Regions from separate parts of the Lysinibacillus sp. FSL W8-0992 genome, predicted to be linked through region 3. Evidence: a T-box and tRNA genes for the amino acid it is inferred to sense, from the RefSeq annotation. Region 3 holds a T-box; the other regions hold tRNA genes.
What was found. The T-box of region 3 lies ahead of metG (methionine--tRNA ligase). A T-box ahead of a tRNA ligase gene usually reads a tRNA of that ligase, here a tRNA-Met.

Region 1 (9,895 bases), 810 kb from region 3:
TCTAACTATTCAACGAATACTGGAGACGGTATTGCATTAGCGTATCGTGCGGGTGCTGCCATCAGTGATATGGAATTTATGCAATTTCATCCAAGTCTATTATGGTGTAATGGTGAAGCTAAAGGATTGGTTTCTGAAGCTGTTCGGGGGGCTGGAGGAATTTTTGTTAATGCAGAGCGTCAACCGATTATGGCAGGTGTGCATCCATTGCTCGATTTAGCACCACGTCATGTTACTGCACACACGTTATATATTAAACGTACATTCGGGCAAGAAACGTTTATTGATATTTCAAGCATTCAGGGATTTGATAATAAATTCCCTACTATTACAAAACTTTGCATGGATAACGGTATTGATTTACAAAACGGTCTAATTCCTGTAGCTCCAGGCAGCCATTTTTTAATGGGTGGTGTGATTGCTGATGATACGGGAAGAACCTCGATTTCTAATCTTTATGCAGTTGGTGAGGTTGCTTGTACAGGGGTTCATGGTGCAAACCGTTTAGCTAGCAATTCATTACTTGAAGGCATAACATTCGGTCAAAAAATGGCTCAATTTATTATAAAAACTGGTTGTAAGCAAACTAATTTCACGCTTGCTGTTGCTCATTGCCATCAATCGATGCCTGCTTTATTAACAAAGAAAAACTTACAACAAATAATGATGCACACATTGGGCATCGTCCGAAACCCTTTGGATATGCAGCTTTTGATAGAACAACTACCTTCATTACAAATTCTACGTCAAGTTAATGTAATGGGCCTAAATCAACAGCAACTAGAACTTTACATGATGCATATTGTTGCATCATTGATGGTACATGCTGCCATCACACGAACAGAAACTCGTGGTGCCCACATTCGGAATGATAAGCCTAACAGTGAAGCAAAGTGGGCACAACGCTGGATTATTTTCCAACAAGGACAAATGAAAGTGAGGAATTCATTGTATGAATATCATCAAACTCGAGGAAATGCTCAAGCAATTTTTTAATGAAGATATAGGAGATGGGGATTTATCAAGCGAGCTGATCTTTTCATTTGAGCAAATAGGTTCTTTTTCGTTTTATGCGAAAGACAGCGGCATTTTTTGTGGAACACCTATTATCGAACATGGATTTCGTTTACTCGATCCCTCCATGCATATAACTATGCATAAAAATGATGGTGATACCGTGAATTTCGGAGATGTTCTTGCTGTTATTAAAGGACCTCTACAAAAATTATTATTAGGTGAGCGAGTAATTTTAAATCTTATTCAACGCATGTCTGCTATCGCCACTGCAGCCAATTTAGCAGTTCGTGAAACAGTAGGAACCTCTGCGAAAATTTGCGATACACGCAAAACAATTCCTGGATTACGTATGCTCGATAAATATGCTGTACGAGTAGGTGGTGCCTATAATCACAGAAGTGGCTTATACGATGCTATTATGCTCAAGGATAATCATATAGCTTTTGCAGGAAGTATTACTGAAGCCGTACAAACTGCTCGCAAAAAAATTGGGCACACAGTAAAAATCGAAGTGGAGATTGAAACGAAAGCACAATTAGAAGAAGCTATATTAGCTGGGGCGGACATTATTATGTTCGATAATCGTACACCAGACGAAATACGTGCTTGGCTTCAAATTGTTCCAGCACATATCGCTACTGAAGCTTCTGGTGGCATTACATTAGAAAACCTCAATGCTTATGCAAAGTCGGGTATTCAATGGATTTCTTTAGGTGCATTAACTCACTCTGTAAAAGCTTTTGATATTAGCGCACTTGTACAAATGAAAGGAGAGCATACACTTGTCCATCACTAGTTTACTACAACAAACTTCACTTCTTCCTGAGCATTATCGAACATTGTCAACAGAAGAAATGGAATCTCGTATTCGAGTTATTAAAAAGAAATTAGGTAAGAAACTCTTTATACCTGGACATCACTATCAAAAAGATGAAGTAATACAATTTGCTGATGCTACGGGAGATTCCTTACAGCTTGCTCAAATATCAGCTACTAATAAAGAAGCTGAGCATATTGTTTTTTGTGGAGTGCATTTTATGGCAGAAACAGCCGATATGCTAACTACTGAGAAGCAACATGTCTACTTACCTGATATGCGTGCAGGGTGTTCGATGGCAGACATGGCAGATATTTATCAAACAGAACAAGCATGGCCTATTTTACAGCAACTTTTCGGCAATACAATTTTGCCATTAACATATGTTAATTCTACTGCTGCAATTAAAGCATTTACTGGACGTCACGGTGGCGCCTGTGTAACCTCCTCCAATGCAAAAGAAATGGTAAAATGGGCATTTTCACAAAAACAACGTATTTTATTTTTACCAGATCAGCATTTAGGAAGAAATACAGCGTTCGATTTAGGTGTGCCTCTCGAAAATATGGCCGTATGGAATCCACATACGAATGCGCTTGAAACAGATCAATCGCCAGAAAATATTCAAGTAATATTGTGGAAAGGACACTGTTCAGTCCATGAAGGCTTTACAGTGCAACATATAGCAATGGTTCGTCAATCACATCCAAATATGCGTATTATCGTTCATCCTGAATGTAGCCGTGAAGTTGTCGCAGCTGCAGATGATGCAGGCTCTACAAAATATATCCTTGATACTATTAATAATGCTTCAAGCGGATCAGCGTGGGCAATTGGAACAGAAATGAATCTAGTAAACCGCATTATTCAACAACATCCTGATAAACATATTATTTCTTTAAACGAAAACTTTTGTCCTTGTCTTACAATGAATCGCATTGACCTTCCACATTTACTATGGTCACTTGAAAGCATTGATCAGGGCCAGCCACATAACCGTATTCAAGTGGATACGTCAACGGCAAAAGAAGCTCGTAGCTCTCTTGAAAGAATGCTGTCACGTGCGTAAGCAAAAAAATCGTCTACCTATTTAGTGGTAGACGATTTTTCGTATTTCTTCTGTTAAAAAAAGCACAGTCGATGTAAACAATTACATCGACTGTGCTTTAGTATGACCCCTACGGGATTCGAACCCGTGTTACCGCCGTGAAAGGGCGGTGTCTTAACCGCTTGACCAAGGGGCCAATGGCGGAGAAGGAGGGATTTGAACCCTCGCGCCGGTTACCCGACCTACACCCTTAGCAGGGGCGCCTCTTCAGCCTCTTGAGTACTTCCCCACAAATAAAAAAATGGCTCCGAAGGCAGGACTCGAACCTGCGACAACCTGATTAACAGTCAGGTGCTACTACCAACTGAGCTACTTCGGAATAATGGTGGGCCTAAATGGACTCGAACCATCGACCTCACGCTTATCAGGCGTGCGCTCTAACCAGCTGAGCTATAGGCCCATTTGGAGCGGGTGATGAGAATCGAACTCACGACATCAGCTTGGAAGGCTGAGGTTTTACCATTAAACTACACCCGCGTATATGGTGGGTCAGGACGGAATCGAACCGCCGACACTTAGAGCTTCAATCTAATGCTCTACCAACTGAGCTACTGACCCATATACTTCTTACTAAGCTATCAACTTATTTAAAAATGGCGGTCCCGACCGGGATCGAACCGGCGATCTCCTGCGTGACAGGCAGGCATGTTAACCGCTACACCACGGGACCATTTGGTTGCGGGGGCCGGATTTGAACCAACGACCTTCGGGTTATGAGCCCGACGAGCTACCACTGCTCCACCCCGCGAAAATAATATTCATTTATATCGAGTTGTTAGCACACCATTTACAAAATAAAAACTGGAGGAGGTAGAGGGATTCGAACCCCCGCGCGGTGTTACCCGCCTGTCGGTTTTCAAGACCGATCCCTTCAGCCGAACTTGGGTATACCTCCGTAACATTATATAAATGGTGGACCTTGCAGGACTCGAACCTGCGACCGGACGGTTATGAGCCGTCTGCTCTAACCAACTGAGCTAAAGGTCCTTTAAGATGGCGGCGGAGGGAGTCGAACCCACGACCTTTCGGGTATGAACCGAATGCTCTAGCCAGCTGAGCTACACCGCCAGGATCTTTATACTGGTTATAAATTATGGTGGAGCCTAGCGGGATCGAACCGCTGACCTCCTGCGTGCAAGGCAGGCGCTCTCCCAGCTGAGCTAAGGCCCCATAAATTCATGTTACTAGGAAATGGTCGGGAAGACAGGATTCGAACCTGCGACCCCTTGGTCCCAAACCAAGTGCTCTACCAAGCTGAGCTACTTCCCGTTCATTTATTGGCGCGCCCGGCAGGAGTCGAACCCACAACCTTCTGATCCGTAGTCAGACGCTCTATCCAATTGAGCTACGGGCGCTTAATATTTTAAAAATGGTGCCGAGGGCCGGAATCGAACCGGCACGGTAGTCACCTACCGCAGGATTTTAAGTCCTGTGCGTCTGCCAGTTCCGCCACCCCGGCACATTTGGAGCGGAAGACGAGGTTCGAACTCGCGACCCCCACCTTGGCAAGGTGGTGTTCTACCACTGAACTACTTCCGCATGTGCATAAGATTATTTATCCTGGCAATTATGAAATTAAAATAAATGGTGCGGGTGAAGGGAGTCGAACCCCCACGCCTCGCGGCGCTAGATCCTAAGTCTAGTGCGTCTGCCAATTCCGCCACACCCGCATATTATTGTTGGCAATTTAAATGGTGAGCCATGAAGGACTCGAACCTTCGACCCTCTGATTAAAAGTCAGATGCTCTACCAACTGAGCTAATGGCTCAAAAAAATGGTGCCGGCTATAGGAATCGAACCCACGACCTACTGATTACAAGTCAGTTGCTCTACCTGCTGAGCTAAACCGGCATATGGTGGAGGATGACGGGCTCGAACCGCCGACCCTCTGCTTGTAAGGCAGATGCTCTCCCAGCTGAGCTAATCCTCCTGGGTATTATGCCTAGCGACGTCCTACTCTCACAGGGGGAAGCCCCCAACTACCATCGGCGCTAAAGAGCTTAACTTCCGTGTTCGGTATGGGAACGGGTGTGACCTCTTTGCCATCATCACTAGACTTATGTACAGCTTGCAATATACAACGTAAATTGAAGCTTCCTTTTATGAAAGATTTGTTCTTTCAAAACTGGATAAACGTTTCATTGAATGTTTCAAACTTTTTTGGTTAAGTCCTCGATCGATTAGTATTCGTCAGCTCCATGTGTCACCACACTTCCACCTCGAACCTATCTACCTCATCGTCTTTGAGGGATCTTACTTACTTGCGTAATGGGAAATCTCATCTTGAGGGGGGCTTCATGCTTAGATGCTTTCAGCACTTATCCCGTCCACACATAGCTACCCAGCGATGCCTTTGGCAAGACAACTGGTACACCAGCGGTGTGTCCATCCCGGTCCTCTCGTACTAAGGACAGCTCCTCTCAAATTTCCTACGCCCACGACGGATAGGGACCGAACTGTCTCACGACGTTCTGAACCCAGCTCGCGTACCGCTTTAATGGGCGAACAGCCCAACCCTTGGGACCGACTACAGCCCCAGGATGCGATGAGCCGACATCGAGGTGCCAAACCTCCCCGTCGATGTGGACTCTTGGGGGAGATAAGCCTGTTATCCCCGGGGTAGCTTTTATCCGTTGAGCGATGGCCCTTCCATGCGGAACCACCGGATCACTAAGCCCGTCTTTCGACCCTGCTCGACTTGTAGGTCTCGCAGTCAAGCTCCCTTGTGCCTTTACACTCTACGAATGATTTCCAACCATTCTGAGGGAACCTTTGGGCGCCTCCGTTACCTTTTAGGAGGCGACCGCCCCAGTCAAACTGTCCGCCTGACACTGTCTCCTGCCCCGCTAAGGGGCATGGGTTAGAATTTCAATACAACCAGGGTAGTATCCCACCGACGCCTCCTTCGAAGCTGGCGCTCCGAGATCTCTGGCTCCTACCTATCCTGTACAAGTTGTACCAAAATTCAATATCAGGCTACAGTAAAGCTCCACGGGGTCTTTCCGTCCTGTCGCGGGTAACCTGCATCTTCACAGGTACTATAATTTCACCGAGTCTCTCGTTGAGACAGTGCCCAGATCGTTACGCCTTTCGTGCGGGTCGGAACTTACCCGACAAGGAATTTCGCTACCTTAGGACCGTTATAGTTACGGCCGCCGTTTACTGGGGCTTCAATTCGCAGCTTCGCTTGCGCTAACCACTCCTCTTAACCTTCCAGCACCGGGCAGGCGTCAGCCCCTATACGTCACCTTACGGTTTTGCAGAGACCTGTGTTTTTGCTAAACAGTCGCCTGGGCCTATTCACTGCGGCTCTCGTGCGCTTGCACGCTCAAGAGCACCCCTTCTCCCGAAGTTACGGGGTCATTTTGCCGAGTTCCTTAACGAGAGTTCTCTCGCACACCTTAGGATTCTCTCCTCGACTACCTGTGTCGGTTTGCGGTACGGGCACCTCTCACCTCGATAGAGGCTTTTCTTGGCAGTGTGAAATCAGGAACTTCGTCCATACGGACTCGCCATCACAGCTCAACGTTACAGTGTGCGGATTTGCCTACACACACGCCTTACTGCTTGGACGCGCACAACCAACGGCGCGCTTACCCTATCCTACTGCGTCCCCCCATTTCTCAAACGGTGAGGAGGTGGTACAGGAATATCAACCTGTTGTCCATCGCCTACGCCTATCGGCCTCGGCTTAGGTCCCGACTAACCCTGAGCGGACGAGCCTTCCTCAGGAAACCTTAGTCATACGGTGGACGGGATTCTCACCCGTCTTTCGCTACTCATACCGGCATTCTCACTTCTAAGCGCTCCACCAGTCCTTCCGGTCTGACTTCAACGCACTTAGAACGCTCTCCTACCACTGACATCGTAGATGTCAATCCACAGCTTCGGTGAATCGTTTAGCCCCGATACATTTTCGGCGCAGCGTCACTCGACCAGTGAGCTATTACGCACTCTTTAAATGATGGCTGCTTCTAAGCCAACATCCTGGTTGTCTGTGCAACGCCACATCCTTTTCCACTTAACGATTACTTTGGGACCTTAGCTGGTGGTCTGGGCTGTTTCCCTTTTGACTACGGATCTTATCACTCGCAGTCTGACTCCCGTGTATAAATATCTGGCATTCGGAGTTTGTCTGAATTCGGTAAACCGGGATGGCCCCCTAGTCCAAACAGTGCTCTACCTCCAGTATTCTCATCACGAGGCTAGCCCTAAAGCTATTTCGGAGAGAACCAGCTATCTCCAAGTTCGATTGGAATTTCTCCGCTACCCACACCTCATCCCCGCACTTTTCAACGTGCGTGGGTTCGGGCCTCCAGTAAGTGTTACCTCACCTTCACCCTGGACATGGGTAGATCACCTGGTTTCGGGTCTACGACCACGTACTAATTCGCCCTATTCAGACTCGCTTTCGCTGCGGCTCCGCCTTATAAAGCTTAACCTCGCACGTAATCGTAACTCGCCGGTTCATTCTACAAAAGGCACGCTATCACCCATTAACGGGCTCTAACTACTTGTAGGCACACGGTTTCAGGATCTCTTTCACTCCCCTTCCGGGGTGCTTTTCACCTTTCCCTCACGGTACTGGTTCACTATCGGTCACTAGGTAGTATTTAGCCTTGGGAGATGGTCCTCCCGGATTCCGACGGAATTTCACGTGTTCCGCCGTACTCAGGATCCACTCTGGAGGGAATGAACTTTCGACTACAGGGCTTTTACCTGCTCTGGCGGACCTTTCCAAGTCGCTTCATCTAACTCATTCCTTTGTAACTCCGTATAGAGTGTCCTACAACCCCAAGAGGCAAGCCTCTTGGTTTGGGCTCTTCCCGTTTCGCTCGCCGCTACTCAGGGAATCGATTTTTCTTTCTCTTCCTCCAGGTACTTAGATGTTTCAGTTCCCTGGGTCTGCCTTCAAGACGCTATGTATTCACGTCAAGATACTACGCGATTAAACGTAGTGGGTTCCCCCATTCGGAAATCTCCGGATCAAAGCTCACTTACAGCTCCCCGAAGCATATCGGTGTTAGTGCCGTCCTTCTTCGGCTCCTAGTGCCAAGGCATTCGCCGTGCGCCCTTAATAACTTAACCTTCAACGGCTTCCAATCCACTGCGCATTTCGTTGTCAGCTTCTTTCGTTCAGTCAGTCACGTACGTAAGTACGCTCCTTCTTTCACTCAATTGCTTCCTAGAACTGCTTGTGTCTTGAAACCCTATTATTAGTTATTAAGCCTAAAAAACTTAATTTAAAAATAAATGTGTTTGTTACAATTTCAATGTCGTTTTATCCAGTTTTCAAAGAACAAAGCTACTACCTGTTTCTACTTCTTCGCAGCTTTGCGACGAAAGCGTAGCGACAGGAGCAAGTATATATTGAAGTATTTCATCGTAATGATGAACCTTCAAAACTGAACGCAAAACGTAATCTTACAAACCCAAGGTTTGTATTCCGAAAATATCCTTAGAAAGGAGGTGATCCAGCCGCACCTTCCGATACGGCTACCTTGTTACGACTTCACCCCAATCATCTATCCCACCTTCGGCGGCTGGCTCCAAAAGGTTACCTCACCGACTTCGGGTGTTACAAACTCTCGTGGTGTGACGGGCGGTGTGTACAAGGCCCGGGAACGTATTCACCGCGGCATGCTGATCCGCGATTACTAGCGATTCCGGCTTCATGTAGGCGAGTTGCAGCCTACAATCCGAACTGAGAACGACTTTATCGGATTAGCTCCCTCTCGCGAGTTGGCAACCGTTTGTATCGTCCATTGTAGCACGTGTGTAGCCCAGGTCATAAGGGGCATGATGATTTGACGTCATCCCCACCTTCCTCCGGTTTGTCACCGGCAGTCACCTTAGAGTGCCCAACTAAATGATGGCAACTAAGATCAAGGGTTGCGCTCGTTGCGGGACTTAACCCAACATCTCACGACACGAGCTGACGACAACCATGCACCACCTGTCACCGTTGTCCCCGAAGGGAAAACTGTATCTCTACAGTGGTCAATGGGATGTCAAGACCTGGTAAGGTTCTTCGCGTTGCTTCGAATTAAACCACATGCTCCACCGCTTGTGCGGGCCCCCGTCAATTCCTTTGAGTTTCAGTCTTGCGACCGTACTCCCCAGGCGGAGTGCTTAATGCGTTAGCTGCAGCACTAAGGGGCGGAAACCCCCTAACACTTAGCACTCATCGTTTACGGCGTGGACTACCAGGGTATCTAATCCTGTTTGCTCCCCACGCTTTCGCGCCTCAGTGTCAGTTACAGACCAGATAGTCGCCTTCGCCACTGGTGTTCCTCCAAATCTCTACGCATTTCACCGCTACACTTGGAATTCCACTATCCTCTTCTGCACTCAAGTCTCCCAGTTTCCAATGACCCTCCACGGTTGAGCCGTGGGCTTTCACATCAGACTTAAGAAACCACCTGCGCGCGCTTTACGCCCAATAATTCCGGACAACGCTTGCCACCTACGTATTACCGCGGCTGCTGGCACGTAGTTAGCCGTGGCTTTCTAATAAGGTACCGTCAAGGTACAGCCAGTTACTACTGTACTTGTTCTTCCCTTACAACAGAGTTTTACGAACCGAAATCCTTCTTCACTCACGCGGCGTTGCTCCATCAGGCTTTCGCCCATTGTGGAAGATTCCCTACTGCTGCCTCCCGTAGGAGTCTGGGCCGTGTCTCAGTCCCAGTGTGGCCGATCACCCTCTCAGGTCGGCTACGCATCGTCGCCTTGGTGAGCCGTTACCTCACCAACTAGCTAATGCGCCGCGGGCCCATCCTATAGCGACAGCCGAAACCGTCTTTTAGAATTGTCTCATGAGAGACAACAAGTTATTCGGTATTAGCCCCGGTTTCCCGGAGTTATCCCAAACTATAGGGTAGGTTGCCCACGTGTTACTCACCCGTCCGCCGCTAACGTCAAAGGAGCAAGCTCCTTATCTGTTCGCTCGA
Region 2 (9,895 bases), 570 kb from region 3:
AGATTGGCGTACCGTTACAAGTTGTTATGTTTATTGTAATGATGCTAGCAGTTCCATTCTTCTTTCCGTTTTAAATGTTATGTTTTGCTGAATTTCAGACGTTAGCCATTGATGATCTGAATATATGCTGTCTGCTGTGGTTTTCGTTATGCCACAGTGGACAGCAAACAGCAAATGTTTGAAAAAAAGTAATAGACGCAAAAGAAAGAATGGCTATATCAGTAGAAGGAAAATCGAAATTGGTATGGGAATAGCTACGTGATGGTGGGATTTTTTTATACGAACACGTTCTAGAAAAAATGAGGAAGTAATCTTAACGAAAAAAGATATTCAAAATATATTACGAAAATATCCTTTATATATTGTGTAGCTGTCCTTATTAGCATACGAGGTAAACGAGGCTCCAACGTGTATGTAAAATACAAATATACAAAAACCTATATATAGGAAGGTTCTCATGTAAACTTAAAAAACAATGATACTATTAATAGCTTACTAATGAAGTTTTTTTTATAAATTAATATTTTTTGTAGAAAAACACTTGCAGAGATTGTAGAATCGTGATAAATTATTACTTGTCGCTAAGACGACTCAACAATAAGTACTACAAGCTTTAAATAACATCATAAAAAAGTGTTGACATTAACACTTTAGAGTGATAAGATATAAAAGTTGTCGCTTCTAAAACGAGAAAAACATCTCGAAAAAAGTTGTTGACAAAGAATATCGAAAATGTTATTATATAAAAGTTGCTGAAAACAAAGTGCAACGAAATGAACCTTGAAAACTGAACAAGCAAAACGTAATCAATATAGTTTTTACTAGCTAACTTCGTTAGTGAACGAAACAAAATTTTGGACATCAAAATTGATGCCAGCAAAACAATTTGAGCTAATCAAATTTCTTTTATGGAGAGTTTGATCCTGGCTCAGGACGAACGCTGGCGGCGTGCCTAATACATGCAAGTCGAGCGAACAGATAAGGAGCTTGCTCCTTTGACGTTAGCGGCGGACGGGTGAGTAACACGTGGGCAACCTACCCTATAGTTTGGGATAACTCCGGGAAACCGGGGCTAATACCGAATAACTTGTTGTCTCTCATGAGACAATTCTAAAAGACGGTTTCGGCTGTCGCTATAGGATGGGCCCGCGGCGCATTAGCTAGTTGGTGAGGTAACGGCTCACCAAGGCGACGATGCGTAGCCGACCTGAGAGGGTGATCGGCCACACTGGGACTGAGACACGGCCCAGACTCCTACGGGAGGCAGCAGTAGGGAATCTTCCACAATGGGCGAAAGCCTGATGGAGCAACGCCGCGTGAGTGAAGAAGGATTTCGGTTCGTAAAACTCTGTTGTAAGGGAAGAACAAGTACAGTAGTAACTGGCTGTACCTTGACGGTACCTTATTAGAAAGCCACGGCTAACTACGTGCCAGCAGCCGCGGTAATACGTAGGTGGCAAGCGTTGTCCGGAATTATTGGGCGTAAAGCGCGCGCAGGTGGTTTCTTAAGTCTGATGTGAAAGCCCACGGCTCAACCGTGGAGGGTCATTGGAAACTGGGAGACTTGAGTGCAGAAGAGGATAGTGGAATTCCAAGTGTAGCGGTGAAATGCGTAGAGATTTGGAGGAACACCAGTGGCGAAGGCGACTATCTGGTCTGTAACTGACACTGAGGCGCGAAAGCGTGGGGAGCAAACAGGATTAGATACCCTGGTAGTCCACGCCGTAAACGATGAGTGCTAAGTGTTAGGGGGTTTCCGCCCCTTAGTGCTGCAGCTAACGCATTAAGCACTCCGCCTGGGGAGTACGGTCGCAAGACTGAAACTCAAAGGAATTGACGGGGGCCCGCACAAGCGGTGGAGCATGTGGTTTAATTCGAAGCAACGCGAAGAACCTTACCAGGTCTTGACATCCCATTGACCACTGTAGAGATACAGTTTTCCCTTCGGGGACAACGGTGACAGGTGGTGCATGGTTGTCGTCAGCTCGTGTCGTGAGATGTTGGGTTAAGTCCCGCAACGAGCGCAACCCTTGATCTTAGTTGCCATCATTTAGTTGGGCACTCTAAGGTGACTGCCGGTGACAAACCGGAGGAAGGTGGGGATGACGTCAAATCATCATGCCCCTTATGACCTGGGCTACACACGTGCTACAATGGACGATACAAACGGTTGCCAACTCGCGAGAGGGAGCTAATCCGATAAAGTCGTTCTCAGTTCGGATTGTAGGCTGCAACTCGCCTACATGAAGCCGGAATCGCTAGTAATCGCGGATCAGCATGCCGCGGTGAATACGTTCCCGGGCCTTGTACACACCGCCCGTCACACCACGAGAGTTTGTAACACCCGAAGTCGGTGAGGTAACCTTTTGGAGCCAGCCGCCGAAGGTGGGATAGATGATTGGGGTGAAGTCGTAACAAGGTAGCCGTATCGGAAGGTGCGGCTGGATCACCTCCTTTCTAAGGATATTTTCGGAATACAAACCTTGGGTTTGTAAGATTACGTTTTGCGTTCAGTTTTGAAGGTTCATCATTACGATGAAATACTTCAAAACTTGTTCTTTGAAAACTGGATAAAACGACATTGAAATTGTAACAAACACATTTATTTTTAAATTAAGTTTTTTAGGCTTAATAACTAATAATAGGGTTTCAAGACACAAGCAGTTCTAGGAAGCAATTGAGTGAAAGAAGGAGCGTACTTACGTACGTGACTGACTGAACGAAAGAAGCTGACAACGAAATGCGCAGTGGATTGGAAGCCGTTGAAGGTTAAGTTATTAAGGGCGCACGGCGAATGCCTTGGCACTAGGAGCCGAAGAAGGACGGCACTAACACCGATATGCTTCGGGGAGCTGTAAGTGAGCTTTGATCCGGAGATTTCCGAATGGGGGAACCCACTACGTTTAATCGCGTAGTATCTTGACGTGAATACATAGCGTCTTGAAGGCAGACCCAGGGAACTGAAACATCTAAGTACCTGGAGGAAGAGAAAGAAAAATCGATTCCCTGAGTAGCGGCGAGCGAAACGGGAAGAGCCCAAACCAAGAGGCTTGCCTCTTGGGGTTGTAGGACACTCTATACGGAGTTACAAAGGAATGAGTTAGATGAAGCGACTTGGAAAGGTCCGCCAGAGCAGGTAAAAGCCCTGTAGTCGAAAGTTCATTCCCTCCAGAGTGGATCCTGAGTACGGCGGAACACGTGAAATTCCGTCGGAATCCGGGAGGACCATCTCCCAAGGCTAAATACTACCTAGTGACCGATAGTGAACCAGTACCGTGAGGGAAAGGTGAAAAGCACCCCGGAAGGGGAGTGAAAGAGATCCTGAAACCGTGTGCCTACAAGTAGTTAGAGCCCGTTAATGGGTGATAGCGTGCCTTTTGTAGAATGAACCGGCGAGTTACGATTACGTGCGAGGTTAAGCTTTATAAGGCGGAGCCGCAGCGAAAGCGAGTCTGAATAGGGCGAATTAGTACGTGGTCGTAGACCCGAAACCAGGTGATCTACCCATGTCCAGGGTGAAGGTGAGGTAACACTTACTGGAGGCCCGAACCCACGCACGTTGAAAAGTGCGGGGATGAGGTGTGGGTAGCGGAGAAATTCCAATCGAACTTGGAGATAGCTGGTTCTCTCCGAAATAGCTTTAGGGCTAGCCTCGTGATGAGAATACTGGAGGTAGAGCACTGTTTGGACTAGGGGGCCATCCCGGTTTACCGAATTCAGACAAACTCCGAATGCCAGATATTTATACACGGGAGTCAGACTGCGAGTGATAAGATCCGTAGTCAAAAGGGAAACAGCCCAGACCACCAGCTAAGGTCCCAAAGTAATCGTTAAGTGGAAAAGGATGTGGCGTTGCACAGACAACCAGGATGTTGGCTTAGAAGCAGCCATCATTTAAAGAGTGCGTAATAGCTCACTGGTCGAGTGACGCTGCGCCGAAAATGTATCGGGGCTAAACGATTCACCGAAGCTGTGGATTGACATCTACGATGTCAGTGGTAGGAGAGCGTTCTAAGTGCGTTGAAGTCAGACCGGAAGGACTGGTGGAGCGCTTAGAAGTGAGAATGCCGGTATGAGTAGCGAAAGACGGGTGAGAATCCCGTCCACCGTATGACTAAGGTTTCCTGAGGAAGGCTCGTCCGCTCAGGGTTAGTCGGGACCTAAGCCGAGGCCGATAGGCGTAGGCGATGGACAACAGGTTGATATTCCTGTACCACCTCCTCACCGTTTGAGAAATGGGGGGACGCAGTAGGATAGGGTAAGCGCGCCGTTGGTTGTGCGCGTCCAAGCAGTAAGGCGTGTGTGTAGGCAAATCCGCACACTATAACGTTGAGCTGTGATGGCGAGTCCGTATGGACGAAGTTCCTGATTTCACACTGCCAAGAAAAGCCTCTATCGAGGTGAGAGGTGCCCGTACCGCAAACCGACACAGGTAGTCGAGGAGAGAATCCTAAGGTGTGCGAGAGAACTCTCGTTAAGGAACTCGGCAAAATGACCCCGTAACTTCGGGAGAAGGGGTGCTCTTGAGCGTGCAAGCGCACGAGAGCCGCAGTGAATAGGCCCAGGCGACTGTTTAGCAAAAACACAGGTCTCTGCAAAACCGTAAGGTGACGTATAGGGGCTGACGCCTGCCCGGTGCTGGAAGGTTAAGAGGAGTGGTTAGCGCAAGCGAAGCTGCGAATTGAAGCCCCAGTAAACGGCGGCCGTAACTATAACGGTCCTAAGGTAGCGAAATTCCTTGTCGGGTAAGTTCCGACCCGCACGAAAGGCGTAACGATCTGGGCACTGTCTCAACGAGAGACTCGGTGAAATTATAGTACCTGTGAAGATGCAGGTTACCCGCGACAGGACGGAAAGACCCCGTGGAGCTTTACTGTAGCCTGATATTGAATTTTGGTACAACTTGTACAGGATAGGTAGGAGCCAGAGATCTCGGAGCGCCAGCTTCGAAGGAGGCGTCGGTGGGATACTACCCTGGTTGTATTGAAATTCTAACCCATGCCCCTTAGCGGGGCAGGAGACAGTGTCAGGCGGACAGTTTGACTGGGGCGGTCGCCTCCTAAAAGGTAACGGAGGCGCCCAAAGGTTCCCTCAGAATGGTTGGAAATCATTCGTAGAGTGTAAAGGCACAAGGGAGCTTGACTGCGAGACCTACAAGTCGAGCAGGGTCGAAAGACGGGCTTAGTGATCCGGTGGTTCCGCATGGAAGGGCCATCGCTCAACGGATAAAAGCTACCCCGGGGATAACAGGCTTATCTCCCCCAAGAGTCCACATCGACGGGGAGGTTTGGCACCTCGATGTCGGCTCATCGCATCCTGGGGCTGTAGTCGGTCCCAAGGGTTGGGCTGTTCGCCCATTAAAGCGGTACGCGAGCTGGGTTCAGAACGTCGTGAGACAGTTCGGTCCCTATCCGTCGTGGGCGTAGGAAATTTGAGAGGAGCTGTCCTTAGTACGAGAGGACCGGGATGGACACACCGCTGGTGTACCAGTTGTCTTGCCAAAGGCATCGCTGGGTAGCTATGTGTGGACGGGATAAGTGCTGAAAGCATCTAAGCATGAAGCCCCCCTCAAGATGAGATTTCCCATTACGCAAGTAAGTAAGATCCCTCAAAGACGATGAGGTAGATAGGTTCGAGGTGGAAGTGTGGTGACACATGGAGCTGACGAATACTAATCGATCGAGGACTTAACCAAAAAAGTTTGAAACATTCAATGAAACGTTTATCCAGTTTTGAGAGAATAAGTTCTTTCAACTGAATAAGTGAAGTGATGATGGCAAAGAGGTCACACCCGTTCCCATACCGAACACGGAAGTTAAGCTCTTTAGCGCCGATGGTAGTTGGGGGCTTCCCCCTGTGAGAGTAGGACGTCGCTTCGCTTGTTTTTTTACGTGGAGGATTAGCTCAGCTGGGAGAGCATCTGCCTTACAAGCAGAGGGTCGGCGGTTCGAGCCCGTCATCCTCCACCATTTTATAAACTTAAAGTAATATTGTCGCGGGGTGGAGCAGTGGTAGCTCGTCGGGCTCATAACCCGAAGGTCACAGGTTCAAATCCTGTCCCCGCAACCAAATTATGGTCCCGTGGTGTAGCGGTTAACATGCCTGCCTGTCACGCAGGAGATCGCCGGTTCGATCCCGGTCGGGACCGTCTTTATTTGCCGGTGTAGCTCAGTTGGTAGAGCAACTGACTTGTAATCAGTAGGTCGTGGGTTCGACTCCTATCGCCGGCACCAGCCCTTGGAGGGGTAGCGAAGTGGCTAAACGCGGCGGACTGTAAATCCGCTCCTTAGGGTTCGGCGGTTCGAATCCGTCCCCCTCCACCAGTTTTATTTAATAGGGGCATAGTTCAACGGTAGAATAGAGGTCTCCAAAACCTTTGGTGTGGGTTCGATTCCTACTGCCCCTGCCAATTTTTTTTAGATTAAACTACTGTTATAGTTCATATGGCGGTTGTGGCGAAGTGGTTAACGCACCGGATTGTGGTTCCGGCATTCGTGGGTTCGATTCCCATCAGTCGCCCCATATAATAATATTGGGGTATAGCCAAGCGGTAAGGCAACGGATTTTGATTCCGTCATGCCCTGGTTCGAATCCAGGTACCCCAGCCATTTTTTATTCATAATATGAGCCATTAGCTCAGTTGGTAGAGCATCTGACTTTTAATCAGAGGGTCGAAGGTTCGAGTCCTTCATGGCTCATCATATTTGCGGGTGTGGCGGAATTGGCAGACGCACTAGACTTAGGATCTAGCGCCGCAAGGCGTGGGGGTTCGACTCCCTTCACCCGCATCATTTATTTTAATTACATAATTGCCAGGATAAATAATCTTATGCACATGCGGAAGTAGTTCAGTGGTAGAACACCACCTTGCCAAGGTGGGGGTCGCGAGTTCGAACCTCGTCTTCCGCTCCAAATGTGCCGGGGTGGCGGAACTGGCAGACGCACAGGACTTAAAATCCTGCGGTAGGTGACTACCGTGCCGGTTCGATTCCGGCCCTCGGCACCATTTTTTTAATATTAAGCGCCCGTAGCTCAATTGGATAGAGCGTCTGACTACGGATCAGAAGGTTGTGGGTTCGACTCCTGCCGGGCGCGCCATAAAAAGATAAGATAGACAGTAACGGAATGTAGCTCAGCTTGGTAGAGCACTTGGTTTGGGACCAAGGGGTCGTAGGTTCGAATCCTGTCATTCCGATCATCTTTTAAAATTGGGGCCTTAGCTCAGCTGGGAGAGCGCCTGCCTTGCACGCAGGAGGTCAGCGGTTCGATCCCGCTAGGCTCCACCATATTTATTTCCGGAGGTATACCCAAGTCTGGCTGAAGGGATCGGTCTTGAAAACCGACAGGCGGGTAACACCGCGCGGGGGTTCGAATCCCTCTACCTCCTCCATTTTCTTTATTCGGGTCAGTAGCTCAGTTGGTAGAGCATTAGATTGAAGCTCTAAGTGTCGGCGGTTCGATTCCGTCCTGACCCATCTTTTTTTGCGGGTGTAGTTTAATGGTAAAACCTCAGCCTTCCAAGCTGATGTCGTGAGTTCGATTCTCATCACCCGCTCCAAAGAGGGCCTATAGCTCAGCTGGTTAGAGCGCACGCCTGATAAGCGTGAGGTCGATGGTTCGAGTCCATTTAGGCCCATATAGAAATTATTCCGAAGTAGCTCAGTTGGTAGTAGCACCTGACTGTTAATCAGGTTGTCGCAGGTTCGAGTCCTGCCTTCGGAGCCATGGCCCCTTGGTCAAGCGGTTAAGACACCGCCCTTTCACGGCGGTAACACGGGTTCGAATCCCGTAGGGGTCATCTAGTAAAGCATGTAGCATAGTGTTGCTACATGCTTTTTCTTTGTATTTTTTCGAGTTATTTACTTAGTTCTTATAAAATTTTGATGAAGAATTTTCGACTGTCGGTATAAATTTGAACAAAGTATTTCATATATAAAAGATGTATGTTTTCTGATGGATTTTTTCGTGGTGAATTTATTTCTATTCATCTAATATGAGGTTAGATGGAGGAAAACGACATGAAACTACAAGAGATACAACGTTTTTTAACACTTTATCAAATGGAACAAAATGAGTCTGCACAATGGCTAACAAATAGATTACAGCAAGTTGAAAAAGAGGGAGTATATATTCCTTCAACAGAGGAGCTTACTTTTGGTGCACGAGTAGCCTGGCGTAATAGTAATAAATGTATCGGAAGATTATTTTGGCACTCACTGCATGTTGAGGATGCACGCGATGTTTTATATGAGCAAGGCATATTTGAGAAGTTGCTACATCATATTCGGTTTGCAACAAATGGCGGTAAAATTCGTCCAACGATAACGGTATTTGCATCTGGAAGAGTAAAGATTTGGAATCATCAGCTTATACGTTACGCAGGCTATGAGACGGAAGCTGGTATCGTTGGTGATCCACATTCTGTGCCATTTACAAAAGTATGCGAATCACTAGGTTGGCAGGGTGAAGGAACAGCATTTGATGTACTACCACTCGTTATACAGGTGGATAACCGTAAACCTCAATTATTTACAATTCCACGTGAAGATGTATTGGAAGTTGCAATTCGCCATCCTGAGCATCCGCAGGTGGGGAAACTAGCGTTGAAATGGTATGCAGTGCCGATTATTTCAAGCATGCGCTTTCAAATGGCAGGTATTGATTTTCAGGCAGCTCCTTTTAATGGTTGGTATATGGGAACAGAAATTGGGGCACGCAATTTAGCTGATCATGATCGTTATGATATGTTACCGAAGATCGCTGAAATTTTTGGTCTCGATACAACAAAGCAGGCATCGCTTTGGCGTGATCGTGCATTAGTTGAATTAAATATTGCTGTTCTGCATTCCTTTAAAGAAGATGGTGTAAGTATAGTCGATCATCATACTGCTGCACAGCAATTTAAGCTATTTGAAGAGGCTGAGCAGAAGGCAGGCCGTGACTTAACAGGCAACTGGACTTGGTTGATTCCACCGTTATCTCCTGCAACGACACATATTTTTCATAAGCCTTATGTCAATGTTTATAATACACCAAATTATTTTTATCAGAAACCGCATTACTAAATGTAAAGAGGCAGCTCATAGTATGATGAGCTGCCTTTTTTAATTTATATATTCATTTCTAGAAGCTCTAAACGAACAGAAGAATAGTAATGCCGCAACGACAACAAATAGCCATCCAGCTGTATCCCAGCCGCCAAATAAATCATGTAAGTAACCAAATAAAATAGGACCTACTGCGGCTAATAAATAGCCTAATGATTGTGCAAAGCCAGATAAATCAGCTGCCTCAAATGCCGTATGTGTACGAAGTGTAAAGAACATCATTGCAAGAGAAAATGAAGCACCACCTGCTAAACCTAGCAATATCATCCACAGTACAGCAAGACTAGTCCATTCCATGACAAGGCCAGTAAAGCCGATGAAATAAAATGCAGTAAACATTAAAACGAGGGGTCGCTGTGATGTCATTTTACTAGCGATAATTGGTACAGCTAAAGCCATAGGTACTTGTGAAATTTGCATGATGGAAAACATCCAACCTGCACGATCTGCGGCTATTCCTTGGGCAATATAGATTTCTGGAATCCAAGCTGCAGTTGTATAAAATAATAATGATTGAAAGCCCATCGCGCCCGTGACTGCCCAAGTAACTGGTGATTTCCACAATGGTATACGTGCTTTCGTAGTGGCTACAGTTGGTTCAGGCTTATTAAATTTTAATTGTGGAACCCAAATTAAAATCGTCACTACGACAAGAGCTAGAGCGATTGCAAGTGCACCTTGCCAGCCAAGAGATGCATTGGCTATGGGATAACTAATACCAGCGCCAATTCCAGCGGTTAAGTTCATGGACATTGTGAAAAATGCCATCAGTAATCCAACATGATAAG
Region 3 (9,895 bases):
AAATATCGATTGGCCGCACGGATGTAAGCAAAAATTTCTTCTAACGCTTGCTTAAAATGTCCCGCTTCAATCGCCACACCAACATCACTAAACAACTGTATCGTCTGTTTCCTTACAGCCCCATCTACATCGACCTGTGGCACTTGGCTATCAAATGATTTTTCTATAAATTTCAACGTCCGATTGACAAAATTGCCGTAAGCTCCTAGCAATTCTCCATTATGACTATAAATAAATTCTCGCCAAGAAAAATCCGTATCACGATTTTCAGGTGCATTTGTTGTTAAAAAATAACGAATAGAATCTGCATCATAACGACTTAAAATATATGGCACCCAAACCGCCCAATTTAGGCTAGTTGATAATTTTCGTTTTTCTAAAGTCAAATATTCATTGGAGACAATATGTGTTGGTAATGATTTCGCACCAATACCCATCAATATCGCTGGCCAAATAACTGTATGGAATGGAATGTTATCCTTGCCATGCACATAATAAGAAATTGTTTCTTCATTCCATAAATCCTCAATCGCAATATTATGTTGTTTTGCCCATTCCATACTTGCTGTTAAATAACCTGCAACGGCTTCGATCCACACATAAATTTTCTTCCCTTCAAAGCCCGGTACTGGTACATCAATACCGTTTGGCAAATCTCTTGTAACAGCACGGTCAGGAACGCCCTCTGCTAAGTAACGTTCGGTCAAGCCTATTGCATTATCTCGCCAGCGCTTTTCCGCCTTTGCTTCAGCTACAAAAGTTTCTAGCCTTCCTTGAAATTGACTAAAAGTAAAATAAAAATGCTCAGTTTCTCGAATAACAGGCTCATTGCCACAGATTTTACAACGCTTGTCGATTAATTCAAGTGGATCTAAAATTTTCGAACAATTATCGCACTGATCTCCACGTGCCTTTGCCCCACAATTTGGACAAACACCTTCCACAAAGCGGTCAGGTAAAAACTGTTTGTCCGTTTCACAATAAGCCTGCTCAATTTTCTTTTTGTATAAATAATTATTTGCCATCAGCTGTAAAAAAATTGTCTGTACAGCTTCATGGTGATGCTGAGCATCCGTTCTCGTATATAAATCGTAAGTAAATCCTAAATCATGAAAACATTGCGTAAATTCTTGATGATACCGGTCTGCAATCGCACTTGTCGTCGTATTTTCCTGTGCAGCTCGAATCGATATTGGTGTCCCATTACAATCACTACCTGAAACATACAATACTTTGTCACCTTTTTGTCGGTAATATCTAGCCAAAATATCACCTGGTAATAATGCGGCAATATGCCCTAAATGCAATGAGCCATTGGCATATGGCCAAGCTCCTCCAATTACTATTGTCATCCTAAGTTGCTCCCCTCAATTTATTAAATTCTACTCTTAAGCTGTCGCGAAAAAAATCGGACAGCTATCCGCGGCATTCTCTTCATTCAATGGACAATAGAAATATTCCCTAGCATCCATCGTTTTTGAAGATAAAAAAAACGCCCTAATCATGACTGATTAGGACGAGTATACCCGTGTTACCACCTATATTTACAAATAGCTCACACTATTTGCCTCAATCAGTACGTCTTGCATTCATATAAGAGATACTGCCGCTGTTGTAACGAGTGCCCATCTCGTCGTAATCTACTCACAAAAATGCTTTCGGTACGAAGCTCAAAGGTCATTTTCAAAAGGGTTCATTTACCTCATTTCCACCAACAGAGGCTCTCTATTAAATGCTTGTCCAATTTACTTTTCCTTTTCAACGCTTTGTTATAGTTTGGCACTATTTTACTCTTTCCCCTTATGAAATGCAATGTAAACATTTATCTTCGCTTCGAATTAGTGAGAAATAGTAGGTAAATGCTTTGAAATATCATGTAGATTATCTATCACGACATGTGCCTTTTGTAATTCAGAGTCCTGCGCAAAATCAAAGCGTACACCTATGGAAAATAGATGATTATCCAGTGCCGCTTGGATATCAGATGCACGATCTCCGACAACAGCACCGGTTTGAATGTTATTTTCTTCGATGACACTTTTTACTAAATCGGATTTATGACCACTTGGAATAGACTGAATACTATACGTCCCTTCTATATAACGATCTAGCTTATATGTATCTACAATTGCTTGCAAATACTCTTTTTGACCATTGCTCGCTATGTATAAATGATAGTCGTTTGCTAACGTAGCAAGTGCTTGCTCTGCATTCGGATATAATGCGCCTTTGCCATTTATTATCAGCTCAATAAGCTTGTCATGAAATAGGGCATTACTTGCTTCACGGACCTCTAAAGTATGCATAGGACATAAAGTTTCCCATACAACAGGCAATGAAACTCCCATAATTTCACGGTATTGTTCAATCGGTGTGTCCCCTTGCCATAACCCCTTTGTACGTAGCACATCAAAAGTCGCTGTCAGTGCTGGCTCCAATATAAGATTCGTTTGAAATAAAGTACCATCCATATCGAAAATAATTGCTTTTTTCATAATATAACCCCCTTAGTCATTGTTAATCATTGAAAAATTCCATATGCGTTTTTTCGTTTTTATAATACTCTAGGCGATCCTGTAATGTACCTGTATGGAACTCAAATTTATGACCATCTGGATCGGTAAAATAAATGGACTGTTTATCTCGTTCATCTCTTTGTCTGCCCTCTAAAATATTAACCTTATAATGCACAAGCTTGTCATACATTTTCTCAAAATCTTCTTCATCGATAGAAAAAGCAATATGTGTATAGGAGCGATGTATTTCGTTACGTGGAATATCCGCTTCCTCATTTAGTGCAAGCCACAGCCCATTTAAATCGAAATAAGCAGTGCTTCTCCCTTGCACTAATAACTTGGCATCAAAAACATTTTGGTAAAATGCTATTGATTGCTCTAGACTAGACACTGAAAATAAAAAATGGTTAATATTTTGTATAGCCATAGTACATCTCCTTTACCGATTAACTCGCTTATCAGATAGCAACTTCGCAACACGATGGCGAAGTTGCCCTTAAAAGCTTGTTAACTATTTTTTGCCCTTCTTCATGCCTTTCGCAATTTGCTTCCATTTGCGTTGCTCATTCAGCTTTGCCTGCATATTCGTTTTTCGCTCAATAAAAGCAAGCTCCTTTTGCAACTTGAAATAGCTTTGCAAACGTGATTGTTCAAGTGCTCCATCTTTAATAGCTTGTTGCACCGCACAGTGTGGCTCCATATGATGCGTACAATCTCTGTAACGACATGCGGCTGCAAATTCTTCAATATCACGGAAACTAGAAGATAGACTTTCACTTTGATCCCATAATTGCAACTCACGCATTCCTGGGGTATCGATTAAGCAGCCACCACTTGGCAATACAATTAATTCTCGGTGTGTAGTCGTATGGCGCCCTTTGGCATCATCCTCCCGAATACCTGAAACTTTCATAAGCTCTTCTCCACTTAATGCATTCATTAAAGTGGATTTCCCTGCACCCGATGAACCGAGCAGTGCACCTGTCACCCCTTCTGTAAAGAGGTTCTGAATAGCTGTTATGCCTTCGCCTGATCGTGCACTAGTTACAAAAATATCCACACCAAAAGCTACAAGCTCGACTTCCCGTACCATGCTCGAAATATCTTCACATAAATCAGCCTTTGTCAGTACAATTACTGGCTTCGCACCGGAATCCCAAGCGGCTACTAAATAGCGCTCTAAACGACGAATATTAAAATCTGCATTTAAGCTCATTACAAGTAGCACAATATCAACATTTGATGCTACAATTTGTTCCTTTATTTCCTGTCCTGCAACCTTACGAGAAAATACGGACTTTCGGTTAAATAATTTATGAATTATCGCCTTTTCTTCCCCCGCCATTTTCTCGACTAATACCCAATCTCCAACTGCTGGATAGTCCTCTCTTGCTACCGATGTATATGCAAAATGTCCAGCGACTGTAGCTAGCCATTCACCTTCTTCAGCTAGTACACGATATGAATGCTTATGCTCCAAAGTAACTCGGGCAGGTACACAGTTCGCTAACTTTGATTCCTCTTTAAACGCAGTTACTTGCTCTTCAAAATAAGTTGAAAACCCTAATGTTGTTAATTTCAATTGTTATTCCTCCTAAATGTGTCTATCAATTACGCCTCTAAGTGCGAAACAAGCATAAAAAAACCTTGCAACTGCAATTCGGCAGTTACAAGGTTTCACAGGCACGTTTAAGGGAATACACAAATAGCCTTTGTCACATAGTAGTCGTTAACTCTACGGGCAAGGTCAAATCGCATATTTTAGGCGTGTGAAATTGAACAAACCGAATTGCAGTTCGTTAAAAACGGATCTATTCATCATGTCACATCACCTACTTCCAATTTAGATGTTACCAATATATCTAAATTGTTCATAATTGTCAAATAAATTTATTGAAGCATGTACGCCCTTCCTATCTGCATACAATGTACAAGACCACTATTTGCGAAGGAGATGTTGAATTGTCAAAAATTATTTCTATCAGCACATATCAACCACCTTACACATTGCAACAGGCGAACGCAGAGGCGTTAACAAAGGAGCTCTTTTATGAAAAAATTCCAAAGTTAGAGCGTTATTTAAAAGTATTTGATAATGGTGGCATCGATACTCGTCATTTCTGTGTACCCGCTGAGTGGCACCGTAGTGAGCATACTTTCGAAGAACGTAACAATCTGTATATAGAGCTAGCAACACAATATAGCGTTGAAGTCATTCAAGCCTGTTTACAAAATGAATCTTTTTTAGAAGCACCTATTTCCCCTAAAGATATTGATGCTATTATTTTCGTGAGTAGTACGGGCATATCTACACCAAGCATAGATGCTCGTATCATGAATCAACTGCCTTTTTCCGATAGGTTAAAGCGCATACCATTGTGGGGGTTAGGCTGTGCAGGGGGAGCTGCTGGAGTTAGTCGTGCTTATGATTATTGCAAAGCGCATCCTCAAGAAAAGGTACTTGTTGTATGTGTCGAACTTTGTAGCCTAACTTTTCAGCAAAACGATCTTTCTAAAAGTAATTTAATTGGCGCCTCCCTATTCGCTGACGGCGCTGCCTGCATACTCGTTTGTGGAGACGATGTTGCAATTCCAACAAAAAAACCAATTCCTTCAATTGTTTCAACTGGTTCTAAGTGGATGCCCGATTCAGAAAATGTAATGGGCTGGAATATAAAAAACAATGGCCTTCATGTCGTTTTCCAAAAAAGTATTCCATCCATTATTACAAATTGGCTTGGTCCTTTCATTGAACAATTTTTAGTTGAACAACAACTTTACAGTGAGCAGCTTGATCATTTTATTGCACATCCAGGGGGAAAAAAAGTGTTAAAAGCGTATGAGGATACGTTATATCTTGCTGAACAAAAAACCGACATTTCTCGGGAAATATTACGTCAACACGGTAATATGTCTTCTCCTACTGTTTTGTATGTACTAGAGCAGTTTATGTTAAACGAAGGGCAAATAGATGATATTGGGTTGCTAGTCGCCCTCGGTCCAGGCTTCTGTGCAGAGGCTGTATTACTTAAATGGAGGGAGTAATATGCTTTTTTACATTATTTTAATTCTTGTTATTCTACAAAGATTAGCAGAGGTTTTAATAGCAAAACGTCATGAAAAATGGATGTTTGCAAAAGGAGCCTATGAAGTCGGCGCTTCACATTATCCCTATATGGTTGCTATGCATGTTAGCTTTTTTCTATTTTTAATTGTTGAAGTAGTTTCAAATAAAAATGGTCCATCGTCCTTATTCCCGTTATTTTTCTTATTATTCCTTATGGTGCAAGCTTTGCGTATTTGGTGTATCCGTTCATTAGGACCATTTTGGAATACGAAAATACTGATTTTACCTGGCGCAAAAGTTGTACGTAAAGGCCCTTATACATTTATGCGACACCCGAATTATGCCGTTGTTAGCTTGGAGATTCTTCTACTACCAATTATGTTCCAAGCTTATTTCACAGCATTTTGCTTTACGCTCTTAAACATTACAATGCTTTCAGTACGGATTCCTATTGAGGAAAAAGCATTACGTGATGCGACAAACTATAATCATGTATTTAAAAAGGATCTACCACAAAAATAATGTGGTAGATTCTTTTTTACGTAAATCGTAAATAAGGTCGATTTTCATTACAAATTGACTACTTTTTGCTAGCGCGGCTTAACTCACAATCAAGCAGCACTACATTAACTCCACTCCCAATGAAAGGGATCCTCTAGCTTGCCCCACGGCTCTGTAAATTCATCAGTCGTCAATAAGCATGCATCTAGTTCCTTTGTTATTGCTTCTTTGTCTAAATCGATGCCTATAATGACTAGCTGTGTCATACGGTCACCAAATTCCTCATCCCAATCCTCCAAAACCTCTGGGCTTTGTAAAAAAACATCCTTTTGCTGCGCTGTTGGTAATGCCGCTACCCAATAGGAAACAGGTTCAATTTTTGCAGAGGAACCTGCCTGTGACAATAACAACGCTACTTCCTGATGTTTTGCGCTCCAAATAATACCCTTTGCACGCACAATGGATTGAGGCATATTATCACACCACTCAACAAAACGCATCGGATGGAAAGGCATTTTACGCTTATACGTGAATGAAGCAATGCCATACTCCTCTGTCTCCGGTGTATGATTTTCATGCCCAAGTTCTAACTCTTTTAACCAGCCAGCAGATTCTGATACTCGCTCAAAATCAAAACGTCCTGTATTTAAAATTGCACTTGGCTCGATTACACCATTAATTGTACGTATTAGCGTTGCCTCAGGTTGTAATGCACGCAAAATACGTTCTAATCGTTCAAGTTCGTCTTCTGTTACGAGGTCACACTTGTTCAATACTAAAACATCACAAAATTCAATTTGGTCAATCAATAAATCTGCCACATCTCGTTCATCTAATTCACCAACAGCTTCCTTACGCTCTAACAAGCTTTCGCCTGACTGAAAATCATGCCAAAAACGGTGTGCATCGACTACAGTCACCATCGTATCGAGTTGACAAAACTTTGTTAAATCAATTCCAAGCTCCTCATCCAAATAACTGAACGTTTGCGCCACTGGAATAGGTTCACTAATACCCGTCGACTCAATTAAAATATAATCTATATTTCCAAGCTCCGCGAGGCGTTTAACCTCTTGTAATAAATCCTCACGTAACGTGCAACATATACAACCATTGGAAAGCTCTACGAATTTTTCCTCCGTTCGAGAAATACCACTTCCACTTGCAATAAGTTCTGCATCAATATTAATTTCACTCATATCATTGACAATAACAGCCACCCGTATATTTTTCTCATTTTGTAGGACATGATTCATCATCGTTGTTTTACCTGAACCTAAATAACCACTTAAAACTGTCACTGGGATTTTCTTTGTCGTCATATTCCAACCTCCTTAAATCGTAATCATTACTATTTACAAGTTGTAATTTAATCATAGAAAAGCTGATAATGCAATGCTTAACTTTTTGTGTAGCTACATCTTGACAATAGAAAATAAAAATAATATTGTATAAAGCGTAATGATTACTATTTAAAAAGAGGTGATAGGATGCGTGTTCAAATTATTTTAGCCTGTACAGAAACTGGAGATAAAAACTACATTACTTCAAAAAACAAACGAAATAATCCAGAAAGACTGGAGTTAAAAAAATATTCTCCTCGTTTAAAGCGCGTAACGTTACACAGAGAAACAAAATAAAAAAATTCATCGTCAACTAAACAATCCTGTCAAAGGTTTTAAAAGTTCCGCTATGTAAGATAAAAAAATTCGATATTTTGCTTCAATATAGTTTAGAAGTGAGCACTAGTAGTTCGGAGCACCTGCTCAGAACGTAAGGCGCAACAAACTACAAACTTTCGAGTGTTGCGCCTTACGTTGTGCTGAGCGGAAAGCGCCCGCAGTAGCGAAGTAACGATTACAGCAAAAAAAGCGCTAGATTGATTGTAGTCAATCTAACACTTTTTCTCTTCATACTATCCTTATAAACAGCCTGGTTTTACATAGACCTATTCACATTAATCTCCATAGCGAGCTGAGTCAATTGGTGCTCTAAGTCATCTAGGATACGAACTTTCTTCTCTAGTTGCTCCTCAAAATCATTGGATTGCGCTATTATTTTTTGTATCTTAGCATCTAGATTTAAAAGCACCTTCGAATTGACAGACATATTTTCGCCATTTAAGCCTACAGCACTTGTGTTGTTGTTGTTTTTAATATCCATTAACTCAAAGGACAATCTATTTATTTCATTATCTCTTTCTACTAACTCCTTAACTAAATAGTCATGTACATTATTTTCGTCATGTCTCTGTATGGCTTCGACTATAGCATTCATTTTTTCATTCGCTGCTTTTGTAAATGTACTTAGCTGTATTTCAAGACTTTCAATCGCCTGCTTTTCTTCCGCTACATAATTTCTTTTAATAGCGAGCAGTTCATTATTATTAGCGTTTGTAGTTTGCCGTAATTCTTTATTCTCAGAACGTAAATGTTCAATTTCTCTTAATAATGTATCTATCGAGGAAATGTGTTTTTTTCGTTGAATTTCCCTTCTCTGTATATCCTCATTATAAGCCTTTAATTCCTTTTCATTCGTTCTTTTTAATTTCATCCGATCCATCGCAAGCTCTTTATTACGTTTCGTCAATTGAACATTTTCCCGCTCTAGTCTAAGTACGAGTGAATAATAATCGCTATCTCTAAGTCTATTTATTTCATTTTTATATTTAGCAAGTTCTGCTCTTAAAAAAATAATCATTTGCTGGAGCTGTATAGGATCGTTATTTTTAACGCTTTGATTATCCACGTTAGTACCTCCTATCACGTTAGCTTTTCAAATAATCTATTATTTCCTCAAATTGCACTTTATTATCAGCTATTAAATCATCAAGTTCTTTTATGAGATGCAATTCAAACTGTCCAGTTATATTCTCTTCTGGTGCTCTCTTGTCGCCAGATAATAAATAGGAAAGCAGTAAATGCAACGTACTTTTTTCAAGAAATGCAAAGCTATTATCTCCCTCCTTTCTAAAATCCGTGACATTACTAAGTTGATCCTTCATAAAATGACGAACGATTTGTTCTAAACCTGCTTCTAGTTTTTGTTCTTCTATTTCACTCATCTTGATCCTCCTGTACAACGTTAATTCCATTGAGATTAATAGGATTTAGTACGAAGACACCGTCTTGTAGCTCATCACAATATGTAAAGCCCGTTATTGTACCAGCATAGGATAAATTATGGGACCATTTAATTTGGAAATTAGTAAATGAAATCGTCTCGTTTGGTTCAATTGTTGTTTTGCCTATTGGTTTAAGCCAAAATTCTGTATTGTTAGAGCTATCATTTATTCGTTCCCAGCTACCCGCGGTTTTTAAATTTTGACTAAAATGCTCATATACATATCTACCTGAGAAGGAAAACGGGGAATCTTCAGGTAGCTTTATGCACAAATAAGGATTTGTTATTGGTTGATTACCTATATTGCGAATATGATAAGAACCAAGACATAGACTCTCCTGTTCTGAATCATAAGAAATATTAAGAGAAGTCGTGAAATAACTAATAACACTTACATTTTTTTGAAAATTTTGTTCCTCCACTAGCTTTTTTATTTCACGGACATAAAACGTCGTTTGCTCTTTAAGATTCTTTATTTTTTCTTCGACAGAATCTTTATGAGTACTCATAATTAGTGCCCCCTTGCCTATATAATATGTAACAAAAATAAAAAAAGAGAGGATAATCCTCTCTTTAAGGTATGACATATGTTTATGTGTTAGCACTCTTAACCCATAGTTGGGAAAATAACGGAGCATTGCTTTGGACGAACCGTAGACGGGCATGAGAATGGTAAATCTGCTCTTGG

Region 1: it has a tRNA-Met gene. The T-box ahead of metG (methionine--tRNA ligase) is inferred to sense a tRNA for this amino acid. The anticodon was not compared.
Region 2: it has a tRNA-Met gene. The T-box ahead of metG (methionine--tRNA ligase) is inferred to sense a tRNA for this amino acid. The anticodon was not compared.

What each region holds. Positions count from the first base shown of each region.
Region 1 covers NZ_JBBOZQ010000001.1:1,868,513-1,878,407, reverse strand. Annotated here, with positions in the region: gene nadB (L-aspartate oxidase) at 1-996, shown strand, start outside; gene nadC (carboxylating nicotinate-nucleotide diphosphorylase) at 953-1,813, shown strand; gene nadA (quinolinate synthase NadA) at 1,800-2,903, shown strand; tRNA gene NSQ74_RS09285 (tRNA-Glu) at 3,007-3,078, opposite strand; tRNA gene NSQ74_RS09280 (tRNA-Ser) at 3,081-3,171, opposite strand; tRNA gene NSQ74_RS09275 (tRNA-Asn) at 3,185-3,261, opposite strand; tRNA gene NSQ74_RS09270 (tRNA-Ile) at 3,266-3,342, opposite strand; tRNA gene NSQ74_RS09265 (tRNA-Gly) at 3,346-3,419, opposite strand; tRNA gene NSQ74_RS09260 (tRNA-Phe) at 3,425-3,500, opposite strand; tRNA gene NSQ74_RS09255 (tRNA-Asp) at 3,537-3,612, opposite strand; tRNA gene NSQ74_RS09250 (tRNA-Met) at 3,616-3,690, opposite strand; tRNA gene NSQ74_RS09245 (tRNA-Ser) at 3,745-3,837, opposite strand; tRNA gene NSQ74_RS09240 (tRNA-Ile) at 3,853-3,929, opposite strand; tRNA gene NSQ74_RS09235 (tRNA-Met) at 3,937-4,010, opposite strand; tRNA gene NSQ74_RS09230 (tRNA-Ala) at 4,037-4,112, opposite strand; tRNA gene NSQ74_RS09225 (tRNA-Pro) at 4,135-4,211, opposite strand; tRNA gene NSQ74_RS09220 (tRNA-Arg) at 4,221-4,297, opposite strand; tRNA gene NSQ74_RS09215 (tRNA-Leu) at 4,313-4,401, opposite strand; tRNA gene NSQ74_RS09210 (tRNA-Gly) at 4,407-4,481, opposite strand; tRNA gene NSQ74_RS09205 (tRNA-Leu) at 4,528-4,612, opposite strand; tRNA gene NSQ74_RS09200 (tRNA-Lys) at 4,635-4,710, opposite strand; tRNA gene NSQ74_RS09195 (tRNA-Thr) at 4,718-4,793, opposite strand; tRNA gene NSQ74_RS09190 (tRNA-Val) at 4,797-4,872, opposite strand; rRNA gene rrf (5S ribosomal RNA) at 4,883-4,998, opposite strand; rRNA gene NSQ74_RS09180 (23S ribosomal RNA) at 5,103-8,030, opposite strand; rRNA gene NSQ74_RS09175 (16S ribosomal RNA) at 8,405-9,895, opposite strand, start outside.
Region 2 covers NZ_JBBOZQ010000001.1:496,082-505,976, reverse strand. Annotated here, with positions in the region: gene NSQ74_RS02420 (SLC13 family permease) at 1-74, shown strand, start outside; rRNA gene NSQ74_RS02415 (16S ribosomal RNA) at 906-2,457, shown strand; rRNA gene NSQ74_RS02410 (23S ribosomal RNA) at 2,768-5,695, shown strand; rRNA gene rrf (5S ribosomal RNA) at 5,764-5,879, shown strand; tRNA gene NSQ74_RS02400 (tRNA-Val) at 5,894-5,969, shown strand; tRNA gene NSQ74_RS02395 (tRNA-Met) at 5,995-6,069, shown strand; tRNA gene NSQ74_RS02390 (tRNA-Asp) at 6,076-6,148, shown strand; tRNA gene NSQ74_RS02385 (tRNA-Thr) at 6,158-6,233, shown strand; tRNA gene NSQ74_RS02380 (tRNA-Tyr) at 6,240-6,323, shown strand; tRNA gene NSQ74_RS02375 (tRNA-Trp) at 6,336-6,409, shown strand; tRNA gene NSQ74_RS02370 (tRNA-His) at 6,447-6,522, shown strand; tRNA gene NSQ74_RS02365 (tRNA-Gln) at 6,534-6,608, shown strand; tRNA gene NSQ74_RS02360 (tRNA-Lys) at 6,626-6,698, shown strand; tRNA gene NSQ74_RS02355 (tRNA-Leu) at 6,707-6,788, shown strand; tRNA gene NSQ74_RS02350 (tRNA-Gly) at 6,838-6,912, shown strand; tRNA gene NSQ74_RS02345 (tRNA-Leu) at 6,918-7,006, shown strand; tRNA gene NSQ74_RS02340 (tRNA-Arg) at 7,022-7,098, shown strand; tRNA gene NSQ74_RS02335 (tRNA-Pro) at 7,122-7,195, shown strand; tRNA gene NSQ74_RS02330 (tRNA-Ala) at 7,211-7,286, shown strand; tRNA gene NSQ74_RS02325 (tRNA-Ser) at 7,298-7,390, shown strand; tRNA gene NSQ74_RS02320 (tRNA-Phe) at 7,403-7,475, shown strand; tRNA gene NSQ74_RS02315 (tRNA-Gly) at 7,485-7,558, shown strand; tRNA gene NSQ74_RS02310 (tRNA-Ile) at 7,563-7,636, shown strand; tRNA gene NSQ74_RS02305 (tRNA-Asn) at 7,649-7,725, shown strand; tRNA gene NSQ74_RS02300 (tRNA-Glu) at 7,727-7,798, shown strand; gene NSQ74_RS02295 (nitric oxide synthase oxygenase) at 8,019-9,065, shown strand; gene NSQ74_RS02290 (CynX/NimT family MFS transporter) at 9,105-9,895, opposite strand, start outside.
Region 3 covers NZ_JBBOZQ010000001.1:1,062,637-1,072,531, reverse strand. Annotated here, with positions in the region: gene metG (methionine--tRNA ligase) at 1-1,352, opposite strand, end outside; T-box leader at 1,510-1,771, opposite strand; gene NSQ74_RS05185 (HAD family hydrolase) at 1,839-2,495, opposite strand; gene fosM (FosM family fosfomycin resistance protein) at 2,518-2,943, opposite strand; gene rsgA (ribosome small subunit-dependent GTPase A) at 3,028-4,098, opposite strand; gene NSQ74_RS05170 (type III polyketide synthase) at 4,479-5,561, shown strand; gene NSQ74_RS05165 (isoprenylcysteine carboxyl methyltransferase family protein) at 5,563-6,105, shown strand; gene NSQ74_RS05160 (GTP-binding protein) at 6,210-7,406, opposite strand; gene rpmG (50S ribosomal protein L33) at 7,575-7,724, shown strand; gene NSQ74_RS05150 (hypothetical protein) at 8,023-8,832, opposite strand; gene NSQ74_RS05145 (hypothetical protein) at 8,852-9,148, opposite strand; gene NSQ74_RS05140 (hypothetical protein) at 9,141-9,716, opposite strand; gene NSQ74_RS05135 (hypothetical protein) at 9,815-9,895, opposite strand, start outside.